4 regions of the uncultured Dysgonomonas sp. genome follow, and region 2 is predicted to be linked to each of the others. Evidence: riboswitches for the same ligand, from Rfam matches in the RefSeq annotation. Region 2 holds a riboswitch; each other region holds the start of a gene.

Region 1 (3,977 bases), 1.8 Mb from region 2:
AAACTCCACTGTGATTTCTTTCGGAGTGTTGTAGTTCTTCATTATTCGTATCTTACTTAAATTAAGAATAGAGGTTATACATTAAGTCCATAACTTTTGAAAATCGCTTCCGCCTTGTTCAATTCCTGATTTGATGGAGGATTTATATCCTTCAACTTGTATTCTTGCCCGATCTGCTCCCATTTATGTATTCCCATCTGATGAAAAGGCAGGATATCTACCCGTTCCACATTCTTGAACTGGCTTACATATTGTGCCCACTGATGCAAATCTTTCTCGTTGTCTGTAAAATGAGGGACAAGGACATACCTTAGCCATACCGGTTTATTTATTTCGGCGAGATATTCTATAAAGTTGAGGGTTGGCTCAAGAGGCCTTGCTGTTAGTTCTTTATATTTATCGGGATTTATATGCTTGATATCCAATAAGACAAGATCGGTATAGGTAAGGATCTCCTTCGTCTTGTCGTTGAATAAAAATCCTGACGTATCGATGGCTGTGTGTATGTTAGCGGCTTTACACAGTTTGAATAATTCCAATACAAATTCCGGTTGAAGCATAGGTTCTCCGCCCGAAACGGTGACACCTCCTTTTACAAATGCTTTCACCTTCATTACTTCGTCTAAAGCCTGTTGAGGTGTTAGTTCATATTTCCCTTCATTTGGCTTCCATGTATCGGGGTTGTGACAATAGAGGCAACGCAAAGGGCAACCCTGCATAAAGAATACAAAGCGGATGCCCGGCCCGTCCTTGGTGCCGAATGTTTCAAGGGAGTGAATATGACCTTTCATATTGAAGAAAATCAGGCAGAAAATTTCTAACTGCCTGATTTATTAGCTGTATATGGACTTAAAAAGTAGTTGTGATTGTTCTGTTGATAACATCCAGCTGCTGTTCTTTAGTCAGCTTGGTGAAATTAACCGCGTAACCCGATACCCGTATTGTTAATTGAGGGTATTTCTCAGGGTGTTCCATTGCATCCACCAGTAGTTGACGGTCGAACACATTTACATTCAGGTGATGGCCTGTTTGTAAGAAGTATCCATCCATCAATCCTGCAAGGTTCTGAGCTTCTTCCTCGCGGTTCTTGCCCAGTGTACTTGGAGTAATGGCGAATGTATAAGATATACCATCGTTTGCATGCTCAAACGGAAGTTTAGCAACAGACGACAATGATGCTACTGCTCCTCTGGTATCGCGTCCGTGCATTGGATTAGCACCCGGTGCAAAAGGAGTACCATCGCGGCGTCCGTCAGGCGTATTTCCCGTTTTCTTTCCATAAACGACATTCGATGTGATCGTCAATACCGATTGAGTAGGGATTGCATCTTTATACATCTTGCGTTTACGGATTTTTTTCATAAACGTTTCTACGATATCTATGGCAAACTGGTCTGTATTATCGTCATTGTTTCCGAAAGGAACATAATCTTTTTCCTGTATATAATCTACCGCATCTCCGTCAGCATCCCTAACAATACGTACTCTTCCATATTTAATAGCGGCAAACGAGTCTGCGATAATAGATAGGCCGGATACACCAAAGGCTTGTGTGCGTACAATATCTACATCATGCAGAGCCATTTCGAGAGCTTCGTAAGAGTATTTATCGTGCATATAGTGGATAATATTCAGTGCTTTCACATAAGTTTCGGCAACCCAGTCGAGAGTACGGTCAAATTTTTCCCATACTTCATCAAACTCAAGATAATCGCCCGAAATCTTTTCTACCCAGTGTTTTGGCAATACCTGAGCTTTTGTTTTCTCATCCTTACCTCCGTTAATAGTATAAAGCAATGCTTTAGGCAGGTTGGCACGTGCTCCGAAGAACTGCATCTGCTGTCCGATACGCATTGGCGATACACAACATGCGATACCGTAGTCATCTCCCAATTGCGGACGCATAAGGTCGTCATTTTCGTATTGGAGAGAAGATGTGTCGATAGATACTTTCGCGCAATATTTTTTCCATGCTTCGGGTAAGCGGTCGCTCCACAGGATTGTAAGATTCGGTTCCGGTGCAGGACCTAAATTGTACAGGGTGTGCAACATACGGTAACTGTTTTTGGTTACCATCGTGCGCCCGTTATTTGTCATACCTCCGATAGATTCAGTCACCCAAACAGGATCTCCTGAGAATAGTTCATTATATTCATTTGTACGAAGGAAGCGAACAATGCGGAGTTTCATCACAAAATGGTCGATCATCTCCTGAGCTTCTTTCTCTGTGATAACGCCTTCCTTCAAATCCCGTTCGATATAAATGTCGAGGAATGTGGTTACACGCCCCAGACTCATTGCTGCGCCATTCTGGTCTTTAATGGCACCCAGATATCCAAAGTATGTCCACTGGATAGCTTCCTGTGCATTAGTTGCGGGATTTGAAATATCGAACCCATAATCAGCAGCCATGCGTTTCAATGCCTTCAATGCCTGAATCTGTGAATTCAATTCCTCACGAAGACGGATCAAATCATCTGTCATAACGATAGGATCACATTCCTTGTAACGCTTATCACGTTCTGCAATCAGCCGGTCTACGCCATAGAGTGCGATACGGCGATAGTCTCCGATAATACGACCACGTCCGTATGCATCGGGTAGGCCCGTTAATAAGCCGTTGCTTCTGGCGCGGCGGATACTGTCGGTATATGCCGAAAATACTCCTTCGTTATGAGTTTTACGATATTTTGAGAATATTTCTGTTGTAACGGGATCCAGTTTGTAGCCGTATTCTTCAAGGCTTTGCTGTACCATGCGGAGGCCTCCGTTAGGAAAGATGGCCCTTTTGAGAGGTTTGTCGGCCTGTACACCTACTATTTTTTCCAGATCTTTGTCGATATAGCCAGCACCATAAGCATCGATCTGTGAAGGGATTTTAGTTTCGGCATCATACACACCTTTTTCTTTTTCTACCTTGAACATCTCGCTTAGCTTATCCCATAGCTTTGTAGTAGCTTCTGTTGCGTCTTCCAGGAAAGACTCGTCCCCTGTATATTCTGTATAATTTTTTAAGATAAAATCATTTACTTCGATTTTTTCTTTCCACTTGGTTCCTTTAAAATCTTTATATGCTTCCATTTGTTATTATTTAAATTCAATTTGGCGTTTCAATAATCTAAAACTGGACACATATATAAATCACAAAAAGCATGCCCAATTTCTTCTAAAAAAGAATAAACATGGCTCTCGGAACTTAAGGAAACAGAAAAAATAATAATAAATCCTCACCTTGTAGTGAGAGAATCTTTTTATGGTTCTCAAGCCTTATTTCCCGAAAGCTTTTTAATTGATCAATTCTGGCAGGTCTTCTGGCTTACTCCGTTTTTGAATCGCCTTCCCAATATTCAGTCAACAGTGAGCAGTTAACAGTTAACAAAAATGATAACGAATAACTGATGATCGATGGCTGTTAATCAGTGGCTATAAGTTTTGTTCAAAAATATCAGTGATTAGTATTAACAGTTCACTGAAAAGAGCTTACAGCAGCGGGTCTGCCCGGGATTCTCACCCGGTTCCCTTTTCACCATCCTTCAAGAACATAAAGGATGACACCAAAACCGTGACAAAGGTAGCTATTTTATCTTAAATAGCTATATGACTGGCAGTAGAAAATTTATTTTGCATATGTATATGCGATAATTCTATACGGCGATTATTCCAAATAACGACCGTTGCACTTTTTAATGATTTTTCGACATCGATTAACCGTTGGTTGCTGCTGCCTCTGAAGATAAGGGATTCGTCTTTCAGTGATTCAACATATCGCCCGTCTACAAGTACATCTATATAGGGAAGTATCCGGGATAGCCTTTCTGACCTTATGATTTGCTCATATATATACCCGGTGTAACACCAGATATCTTTATCTGTTTCAGATTTGATCCGTCGGGCCAGTTCTGTAAACCCTTCTACCTGCATAAAGGGATCACCTCCTGTAAAAGTCACATTCGCAAACTCCGATTCTTTAATTTCCT
Region 2 (3,977 bases):
TTCCTAAATTGAATATGCCTTTCAGATTGGCATCATAGTATTTCTGTCTTCTTTCTTTCGATTCTTCTCCGTTTTTATAATTTCCATCATCCTTGATGTATTCACGGTAATATTCAAAATTGTCAGTATATAAGTCCAATGTAATTACAGCCAGATCTTTAAGCATATACCTTGCTCCCGCTCCTATATTGTAATCTTCATATTTCATATTATACGCATATGACGATACTGGTCTTTTCAGCTTCTTGTCATAGAGGCTTCCTTCTGCGTATATGCTTAGAGATTTAGCCGGCTTTACTGTGAATTTCTGACTCACCACATCAGAATAATTCGTGTTCACAGCCATTTTATCAGTATCTATCAACTTATCTCCCGATGTTTCCTGTGTGTTCAACTGCCAGCCATCGCTTTGGTTGCGCTGAAAAGAAGTTGATGAGGACAGCCATTTGTAATTCACATCAGCGTTTATAGCCTGCGAAAATTGGCCATATTCGGCATAGCGGGTATCGGATGTTATATAGATGGATTCTTTAGGATTCTCAGTGATAATATTGATAACCCCTCCCATTGCCTCGGATCCATATAATGCAGATGCAGCACCTTTCAACACCTCTATACGCTTTACATTCTTCATATTTATCCGCGACAGGTCTGTATTACCCGATACATCTCCTGCCAGTTTCTTTCCATCTACCAATACAAGGATGTAACGATTGCTTAATCCGTTCATCTGCATATACGAACCCATAGCGTTAGTCATGAAAGAGAAGGATGGACTGATGGACATCATGGCATTTTCGAATGTAGGGACATTTATATTCTCCAGTTCCTTTTTGGTTATCATATCCATTGCTACAGGGGTATTCTTTAATCTGTTGTGCGTACCTGTACCTGTAACTACTACTTCATTAAGTTTTAGTGGGGATTTTTTTAAGACGAATAAGATATCTTCGCAGGAAGATGCAATATCAATCTTAGCTCCATTGTAGTCGAGTGTCGATGCTCTTAATCTGTGTTTGCCTTCGGGTACTCTCTGCAAACTAAACTCTCCGTTCTCGTCCGTCGAAGTTCCCAGTGTGGTATATTCGATCCATACACTGGCACCCGCAACAGGTTTCTCATTTTCATCCACGACTTTTCCCTTTAAGGTCATTTGGGCAAATGCCATGTTTACAATACAGCACAAGATGGCTGTAACCAATACTTTTTTTCTCATTAAAATGCGAAGTATAATGTTAGTAATTATATTCTTGGCCCCGAGAATATTTAATTTATTGTATGCTAGGCAGGTTTCCTGACTTACTCCATCTTTGAACGGCCTTCCCGACATTCAGTTAACAGTGAGCAGTTAACAGTTAACAAAGAATTGATAACAGTTGACTGATGCACGATAACTTTCAATCAGTGGTATTTGGTCTTGTTCAAAGACTTTTTTCAGAAACATTGTTAACCGATGACTGTTAACTGTTAACTGAATAGAGCTTACAGTAGCGGGCACTGTTCCGGACTTTAACCGGATTCCCTTTTATGTAAAAAGACGGATGTCTGTTTACATCACCTTAGCGGCGGCAAAGTTAATTTTTTTAAATATCAGAAAAAAGTATTTAAGGAAATAATTTGCATCTATGTTATTTTCTATATATCGATACAGGTTTCATATCTCATATTTTATACTTTTGCTGAAGAAAAAGAAGAATCATGGCATATACATCCCATTCCCTTATCTCGGCAATAGCGTCCGGTTCCGGTAAAACTACAATTACTTTAGGTTTATTGAGGGCACTCCGGAACAGAGGTCTGAGTGTACAACCTTTTAAATGTGGACCGGACTATATAGACACCAAATATCATGTCCTGGCAGCAGGAACCGAATCAGTCAATCTCGACCTGTTCCTATCGTCTGAAAACCATATAAAGAATTTGTATAATAAATATTCATCGGGTAAAGATGTTTGTATTACCGAAGGTGTTATGGGACTATTCGACGGATACGACCGCATGAATGGAAGCAGTGCGCAAATAGCGGAGAAACTGGATATCCCTGTCATTTTAGTCCTGAATGCGAAGTCGATGGCTTATTCGGCGGCGGCCCTGCTTTATGGTTTCAAGAATTTCTCTGATAGGGTGAATATCGCAGGTGTCATTTTCAATTTTGTAGCTTCCGAAAGCCACTATAATTTCCTAAAAGATGCCTGTCACGATGTAGGACTTGAACCATTAGGCTATCTGCCCAAGAATACTGATATAGAAATTCCATCCCGCCATCTGGGTTTGAATATCGACGAACAATACCGCTTCGATGATTTCGCGGACAAGGCTGCTGACCTGATAGAAAAGCATATAGATATAGATAAGCTCTTGTCCATTACAGTAAGGAGACAACCGCATATAGAAGTAACAAAAGAAACTAATGTACCCTTACAAGGTTTAAGAATAAGTGTTGCCCGAGATTCAGCATTCAACTTCATGTACCATGAAAATATCGAATACCTGAAAAGATTAGGCACAGTATCCTACTTCAGCCCGTTATCCGACAAGCAATTACCTGAATCCGATTTTATTTACCTGCCCGGAGGATACCCCGAGTTATATCTTAGCGAATTAAGTAATAACCGGACAATGCAGGACAGTATCCGCCATTACGTTGAAGCCGGAGGTAAAGTCCTCGCCGAATGTGGAGGTATGATGTACTTATCTTCATCTATCTCCCATGAGAATGGTACTGAATACCCGATGGTAAACATTTTCGACCAAAAAGCCACAATGGAGAATATGAAGCTCAAACTGGGTTACAGACAATTCAAGTATAATGGTCTGTCGCTGAAAGGACACGAATTTCACTACTCCACAATAAATAGCGAACAACAAAGCGTTGTACAACAATACACAGCCAAAGGGCAAGCCACAGATACTAAACTATTACGCTATAAGAATGTCATCGCAGGTTACACGCATCTGTACTGGGCAGATATGGACAATCTGATGGATATATTTTAAGAAAAGAGACTCCTGTGCATCTATTTAGTTATTATATTTGTAGAAATATATAACAGATGGCTATCGATATCATTCTTACCATAATAGGAGCAATTCTCATTATCACGGGCATAGTGGGTTGTATCGTGCCCGTACTACCGGGTATTCCTCTCAGCTATGCAGGTATCTTTCTTTTACATCTGACGTCGAAAGTTGAATTTTCCACTCAGTTCTTAATCATATGGGCCATTGTTGTCATCATTGTACAAATACTCGATTTCTATATCCCGGTATGGGGTACCCAGAAATTCGGCGGAGGGAAGAAGGGTATTTGGGGTAGTGCGGTAGGGATTATCTTCGGTCTGTTCTTTCTTCAACCCTTCGGTATTATCCTTTTCCCGTTTCTAGGAGCCTTTATTGGAGAACTGATAGACGGCAAAGAACCAAAGCCCGCTCTTAAGGCCGGGTTTGGAGCTTTTATCGGATTTATGGCCGGAACTGTAATGAAACTGGCTGTAGCTTTCATTCTTGCTTTTTACTTCTTCAAAGAGGTAATTGGTATCTTTTTCTGAAACTTTTATAGACGGCACTCTCTTTTTAACATTTACATCCACATATCACCCAAATGTTAATTAACAGATTTAAAATACAACTAAGCTAAACGATCCCTATATTTGTATATTATAGAGAACCCTTAATTAAAATTAAATCGTTATGCTAATGAAAAAACTAGTTCCTTTGTTTTCTCTGACAGCTATGGTACTGATAACGTCGTGCAACGGTCCGGAACCAACTGTAGAGAAGCCTTACAACCAAAGTATAAACATTACTCCTATCCCGCTCGAACTGATACAAAAGCAAGACACTTTCAAGCTTTCTAAGAGGATTGTTTTCGTCGCAGGCAATACAGATATAGAAAAGGTTGCTGCTTATTTTTCCGCAAAGATAAAGGCCTCAACCGGATATGACCTTAAAACAGTAAAAGACAAACCGGCTTCTGA
Region 3 (2,829 bases), 1.8 Mb from region 2:
GTCTCTCATATATGTTATTATTTCCAGACCCAGTTTCTGCGCATTTTCATCTTCTCCGTGGTGCTTGCCGATGAGGGCGACCAAAGCCTCGGCAAGCCCGATGAAACCTATGCCCAATGTACCCTGATTGATAACTTTCTCTATCGTATCCTCGCCTGCCAGTTGTTCGCATCCTTCCCACAGCACCGACATAAGTAACGGAAACTGTTTGGGAGCAGCTGTCTTTTGAAATTCGAAGCGGCGATGTAATTGGAGAGCGGCCAGATCGAGCATCTGATCCAGTTGCCTGTAAAAACAGACGATTCTTTCCTTCTCGTTTTCTATGTTTCTGCATTCTAGTGCAATGCGTACCAGATTGAGTGTAGAGAAAGAAAGATTGCCTCTGCCTACCGAAGTTTTCTTTCCAAAGCGGTTTTCGAATACACGGGTACGGCAGCCCATTGTTGCCACCTCGTACTCAAAGCGGCGGGGATCGTTCTCATTCCATTCTTCATGTTGGTTGAATGTCGCGTCCAGATTCAGGAAGTTAGGGAAGAAACGATGCGCACTCACCTTGCATGCCAGTTGGTATAAATCGTAATTCCGGTCTGTTGGTAAATAGCTTACTCCCCGCTTCTTTTTCCATATCTGTATCGGGAAAATGGCTGTTACTCCGTTGCCCACGCCTTCATCTGTGCTGATTAACAGTTCCCGCATGATGCACCTTCCTTCGGCAGAAGTATCCGTTCCATAATTGATAGAGCTGAATACCACCTGGTTGCCTCCCCGGGAGTGTATGGTGTTCATGTTGTGGATGAAGGCTTCCATCGACTGATGTACACGACTCACAGTACGGTTTATGGCATGCTGGACAATTTTTTCGTCACCCTGTAATCCTGTCAAATTTTTTGATAGGTAATCTTCTATCGGTGTTTCGTAAAGGTGTTTGTAGTCAAGTCCGTTTATCTGTTCCAGCACTTTTATCTCTTCAATAAAGCTGCGCCTGACAAAAGGTGCCAGATAAAAATCGAAAGCAGGGATGGATTGACCGCCATGCATTTCATTCTGGGCTGTTTCCATAGATATACAGCCGAGCATGCTTGCAGTTTCAATACGTTTAGCAGGGCGTGATTCGCCATGTCCGGCATTGAATCCATGTTGAAGTATCTTATCTAGCGGGTGTTGTACGCAGGTGAGGCTTTTGGTCGGATAATAATCCTTGTCATGAATATGTAAATAATTTCGGCGGACGGCTTCTTTTACTTCCGGCAGCAGCAAGTAGTCGTCGACAAAAGGCTTGGTTGTTTCACTCGCGAATTTCATCATCATTCCTGCCGGGGTATCGGCGTTCATATTGGCGTTTTCGCGTGTGATATCGTTCGATTTGGTTTCTATGATTTCGAGAAACATGTCGCGGGTCTTGGCTTTTCGGGCAATACTCCGCTGATCGCGGTAAGCGATATATTTCTTGGCGGCTTCTTTGCGTGGGCTTTTCATCAGCTCCACCTCTACCATGTCCTGAATTTGTTCTACAGTCATTTGTTCGTTTCCCTGGCAAGAAACAAAATCCGTGATGCGTCTTATCAGGGAAGAGTCTTCTCCTTGTTCGGTGTGTAACATGGCTTTGCGAATGGCTGCCATTATCTTTTCTTCATTGAAGCCGACGATGCGTCCGTCTCTTTTTACAACTGTCTGGATCATGGTTGTATTATGTTATAAGTAAAAGAAAGTATTCGACCCGCTTTCGCGTAGTCAATTGTTAATTAATGATACATTGTTTCAATGTAACTGACGGGGAAAGAGAGCAAAATAGGCGAAGAGAGATTAATGATGTAAAGTCACCGCATATCCTATTCTATCGCTTTTCTCCCGAAAGCTACGAATGTATACACGGCAGGTCTTCTGACTCATTTCTCTGCTAGGCGCCTTCCCAATATTCAGTTGTCTGTTAATCAGTGGCGTGAGAGCCTCGCTTTTTCTTGAAATTTACAGCTACGGGGATAGTTCAGGACTTACACCTGATTCCCTTTTCATCCGATTTTATTTCAGAACCGTATATGACAACAAAGGTAAATTATTTTTTTATATGGTTTTCAGAAATGAGATTTATTTATCTTAAAATAATACTGAAGTTTTCCAAAACTAATTTTAAGTTTCATATTATCAGCTAAATAAATTTTGGGTATTGTTGAAAAGTTTTCTAAATGGTATGATTGATTTAAATAAATATACCTTTGTTGAAAACTTTTTTAATAAAAGGATGTACTTGATAAATAATTTTGTATCGAATATTTCTGCAACGGATTATATAACAAATTACAGGGATGTAAGTAAGTTTATCGTATTCTGCAAACAATGCAATAAGTATAATAATTGCTGGGCATGTCCTCCCTATGATTTCGATATGGATGGTTATCTATCCGGCTATGAAAGCGTATATATTATAGGAACGAAGATAAGTCTCTCGGAAAATGTACGGTTGAAATGTGTGGAGGCTGAAATAAGCCGTCGGACAGGTGCTGGGATCATTGCTGATGTAAGGCACGAACTAGATAAGCAGCTATTGAAGCTCGAATCTAAGTATCCGGATAGTAAAGCATTCTTTGCGGGTACTTGCCATCTCTGTCCCGATAACGATTGTACACGGATTAAAGGGCAACTATGCCGCTATCCTGATAAAATACGTCACTCATTAGAATCTTTTGGCTTTGATATCGCGAAAACGACAACGGATTTACTTCACATTGAACTTAAATGGAGCAATAACGGATTATTGCCTGAATATCTGACTCTGGTTAGTGGTTTCTTTACGAATTATAGTATTGATAATCAGGATATAAAAGAATGTTT
Region 4 (3,977 bases), 4.5 Mb from region 2:
CATTGTTTATAATTGGGTTTCTATAGGATTACATTTAGTATGAATTTGAAATTTGTTCCCGGCATGGGATAGCGTAACACAACTTCGTATTGCTGATTGAAAAGATTGTTAACCTCAGCGGTTAACCGGAAATCCGTTCCTTTCCAGTTGAGTGATTTACTCAATGAAAGATCGTGCGTATACCATTCCTTTATGCGGTTCTCCACGATATTGGCGCTTCCGTCGTAACGTTTGCCTGTATATATAAAGCTGTAATTGAAATTCCAAGTCTTATATGTTGTGCCGATGATGGCTGAACCGCTGTGCCACGGGATATATGCTATTTGTCCTTTGTAGGTAGCAGGTTCTTCGGGATCGGAATAATCCTGAGCTTGCTGATATGTATAATTTAACCGTATATCGACAGATAGATTTCTACCATGTTGTATATTTCCGAATAAAGCGGCATCGAGTCCGTTGATCTTTACTAACCCGATGTTTTTCATCGTCCACCTGAAATTGACTCCACCGGGAATCGCAACCAGCTTATCGGTTATTCTGTTATGATAGGCGTCGACCTGCCCTCCTATATTTAAAGAGCGGGTAACGGGATGTGAATAGGTTATCCCGATATTGTATTGTTTTGTATATTCGGGTTTAAGAAAAGAAGATAAGCTGCCCATGTACGCGAGATGCATTTCGCTGAAGGTAGGCATACGGAAAATGTCTTTATAAAAGGCTCTCAGATGAAAATCATGGGCATCGAACGGTTGCCACGAAGCAATGATAGCCGGGGTATATTTATCCCAATCGCGCTGTATCTCTTTTTTCTCTTCTTTGGTATTGTCATGGATGTAAGAAGCCAATAAGCTGGCCTGCAATTTGAAACGGTCGAAATAGAGAGACGTCGCAGCAGCTACCCATCCGGAATAACGTTGTGGATAAATAAATTCCCGCATATTGGAGTTCATCTTATTCCACATAAAATCGGCAGAAACATTGGCGCTCCAAAAAGGTAATATATTGAACAAATTGGCAGACGAGAGATAGGCTTCATGGAGCATATATTTATTATCCAGTTCGGGGCCGGGATAAGGGCCGGCTATGTAGTGTATATAGTCATATGCATATTTGGTTGATAGCAATGTGCTGTATGTCGCCGATACGTTCTTTTTGAGGGAGGACTGAAAGAAGAAATTCTTATCCCACTGCCTGTCTTCATGGGCGTATACGTCGGGCTTTTTTATATCGGCTCCCGGATAGCCGCGTTCGGATGTATAGAAATAAGAACGGGTTTTCCATTCTCCGTCTTTGATCTTCCCAAACAGGGCATGTTCGATACGAAAAACATTTATATCGCCGTTTTTCCTTACCTCGGTCGTATCATAACCGCCCCGGTCATCCATATTATTTACTACCGCACGCTTGAATTTATATCTGCCCGAAGAATGGATATATTCGGCATTGAGGGAACCGGATACATTTTCGGATAGTTTCTGATGCCACAGGACAGAGGGATTAACAAGGTCGAAAGCTCCGGTCTTGAATGCCGCTTTGAGGCCGTATCTCCGACCCTGCCTGAATTCCGGAGATTTTGTCGTCATATAGATGGAACTTGCGGACGCATAATCTTTAGCCGGCTGGAATATGGCGCTCTTCTGTCCGTTATAGAGGGATATCGCCTCCATATTGTCCAGTGAAAACCTGCCTAAATCAACAACGCCATTCTGTGGGTTTCCGATTTCTATACCGTCATAGAATACTCCTACATGCTGGCTGCCCATACTACGGATATTTACAGTCTTGAGGCCTCCCACACCGCCGTAGTCTTTGAGTTGTACGCCCGAGAAGTATCGCATGGCATCGGCTACGGAATGGGCACTCAGATTTTCAAGCAACGTCCCTGACAAGGTTTGCACGGGGACAATTTCCGTTTGAATAACCCGTGCGGACACAACAACTTCGTTCAACAACTGTATACTATCCAGCTTGTTCTGGGCAAAAGAAATCAAGCATACGTTTGATAGGATAATAATTAAAATCCTTTTCTTCGACTTGGAAAATGACATTTCAAGCTAATAAGAATATTATCAAATAGCTTACTGAAAATAAGTCGTATGAAGATTGAGTGAATAGGAAATCAGTATAGTAAGTCAGACAACGCCAGCGTAAAAGATTGATTCCTTTTCAGTGTTCTTCAGCTTTATTTCCCGAAAGCTTTAAACTAATCAACCTTGGCAGGTCTTCTGACTTACTCCATCTTTGAACGCCCTTCCCAACATTCAGTGAACAGTGAACAGTGAACAGTTAACAATAAGATTGATAACGGTTGACTGAAGACTGATTACTGTCAATCAGTGGTATTTGGTATTGTTCGAAGACTTTTTTCAGAAACATTGTTAACTGTTTACTGAATAGAGCTTACAGCAGCGGGTCTGTTCAGGACTTACACCTGATTCCCTTTTCATCATTTTTCCGAGGATACGGAAACATGACACCAAAATCTGAGTGCAAAGATATTAATATTATTTAAATAAAGAACCTTGATGAAGAGCAGTTTCAATAATTAACATTAGACCCTGATTTATTTATTGAATATGAGATAATCAGAGGTTTGTTAATTTTTTATTCCTGATCTGAATTCAACTTAGACCTCGAGGAAACCGCATCAATATATTCTTTAGGCGTTAAATTGAACTGACGATAAAAACATTTTGAGAAATACGATGGAGAACTAAATCCGACAGTATAACATACTTCCGATACACTGTCTTCTTTCTGATCAAATAACTGTGCTGCCTTTTTTATCCTTTTGATACGAATAAAATCGTTTGGCGAAACATCAAATAATCCTTTTGTTTTTCTGTACAAACTTGATTTACTCATATTTAATGCCGCAGCAAAATCATCTTGGCTAAACTCAGGATTTCCCAGATTTTCTTCAATCACTTTGTTGACTGTCTTCATAAAGGCTTCATCCGTTTTAGAAAATGCAGTTTCACTTATTGATGTATATGCCGAACGCTTAAAGGCCTCGATCATCTTATTTCTGTTTGCCAGTAAATTTGAGACTGTCGCCATCAGGAATTCATTCGAAAACGGTTTTTCAATATAGGCATCCGCGCCGGAATCTAAACCCTCGATTTTAGATGATAAAGAATTTTTAGCAGAGAGAAAAACTATTGGAATATGGCTAAAAAAGAGGTTCATTCTAATGTCTTTACACAATTCATATCCATCTATATTAGGCATCATTATATCGGTTATAATGAGATTAACAATCTCTTTTTCGAGCACTTCCAGAGCCTTGATGCCATCAGTAGCGGTAAGTATATTATAATAGGGAGATAGCAACTTGGAAATGTATGCCAATAAATCCAGATCGTCTTCTACAATCAAAATATTAATTTGCTTACGTTCATCTTCTGCCGAATACTGATAATTGGGGATTGATAAATTTTCCCTGACAGTGCCATCATTTTTATTCACCCATTCCTGCAATAATGGAATTGTGAGACGAAAACTGTTTGCATCGTCTACAGTGTCCATCGCAAGAAAGCCCTGATGTAATTCGGCCAGTGAGCGGGATAATGTCAGCCCAAGTCCTGTTCCGGCTTTCAATGCCGAAGCCGTACTTTTGTATTGAACAAAAGGTTTAAATATCTCTTCCCTTTGGTTAGCCGGAATAATTTCCCCGTCATTTTTTACTACCAGATCAAAACAACCTTCTTCTTTTATACTTTCTCTGTGAAGCTCAACAGTGATGTAAGTATCGGTATTTTTAATTGCATTAGTTAATAAATTACTTATAATTTTGGTTACCGATTCCTTATCTACATAGGCATAAAACGGTTCGGATGGTAATTCAATATTTAATAGTATGTTTTTTAATTTTATAACCTGATTAAATCGAACCAGCACATCATTTATAAGCTTAATTATATCATAGCGGGCAAAGGTTAAATGGAAGCGTTGTTTCTCTATTTTCCTAAAATCGA

Evidence for each region. A riboswitch is a leader RNA that binds a small molecule or an ion and turns the genes downstream of it on or off. The one in region 2 is predicted to bind cobalamin.
Region 1: another riboswitch for cobalamin. It lies ahead of pflB (formate C-acetyltransferase); the one in region 2 lies ahead of QZL88_RS02575 (TonB-dependent receptor).
Region 3: another riboswitch for cobalamin. It lies ahead of QZL88_RS09800 (anaerobic ribonucleoside triphosphate reductase); the one in region 2 lies ahead of QZL88_RS02575 (TonB-dependent receptor).
Region 4: another riboswitch for cobalamin. It lies ahead of QZL88_RS20540 (TonB-dependent receptor plug domain-containing protein); the one in region 2 lies ahead of QZL88_RS02575 (TonB-dependent receptor).

Annotation. Positions count from the first base shown of each region.
Region 1 is NZ_LT599032.1:2,385,364-2,389,340, reverse strand. It holds gene QZL88_RS09820 (formate/nitrite transporter family protein) at 1-42, opposite strand, end outside; gene pflA (pyruvate formate-lyase-activating protein) at 75-791, opposite strand; gene pflB (formate C-acetyltransferase) at 850-3,081, opposite strand; cobalamin riboswitch at 3,284-3,574, opposite strand; gene nrdG (anaerobic ribonucleoside-triphosphate reductase activating protein) at 3,586-3,977, opposite strand, start outside.
Region 2 is NZ_LT599032.1:588,534-592,510, forward strand. It holds gene QZL88_RS02575 (TonB-dependent receptor) at 1-1,216, opposite strand, end outside; cobalamin riboswitch at 1,267-1,577, opposite strand; gene QZL88_RS02580 (cobyrinate a,c-diamide synthase) at 1,699-2,997, shown strand; gene QZL88_RS02585 (DUF456 domain-containing protein) at 3,054-3,548, shown strand; gene QZL88_RS02590 (family 20 glycosylhydrolase) at 3,697-3,977, shown strand, end outside.
Region 3 is NZ_LT599032.1:2,381,843-2,384,671, reverse strand. It holds gene QZL88_RS09800 (anaerobic ribonucleoside triphosphate reductase) at 1-1,680, opposite strand, end outside; cobalamin riboswitch at 1,854-2,050, opposite strand; gene QZL88_RS09795 (DUF2284 domain-containing protein) at 2,240-2,829, shown strand, end outside.
Region 4 is NZ_LT599032.1:5,080,334-5,084,310, reverse strand. It holds gene QZL88_RS20540 (TonB-dependent receptor plug domain-containing protein) at 21-2,048, opposite strand; cobalamin riboswitch at 2,198-2,496, opposite strand; gene QZL88_RS20535 (hybrid sensor histidine kinase/response regulator transcription factor) at 2,605-3,977, opposite strand, start outside.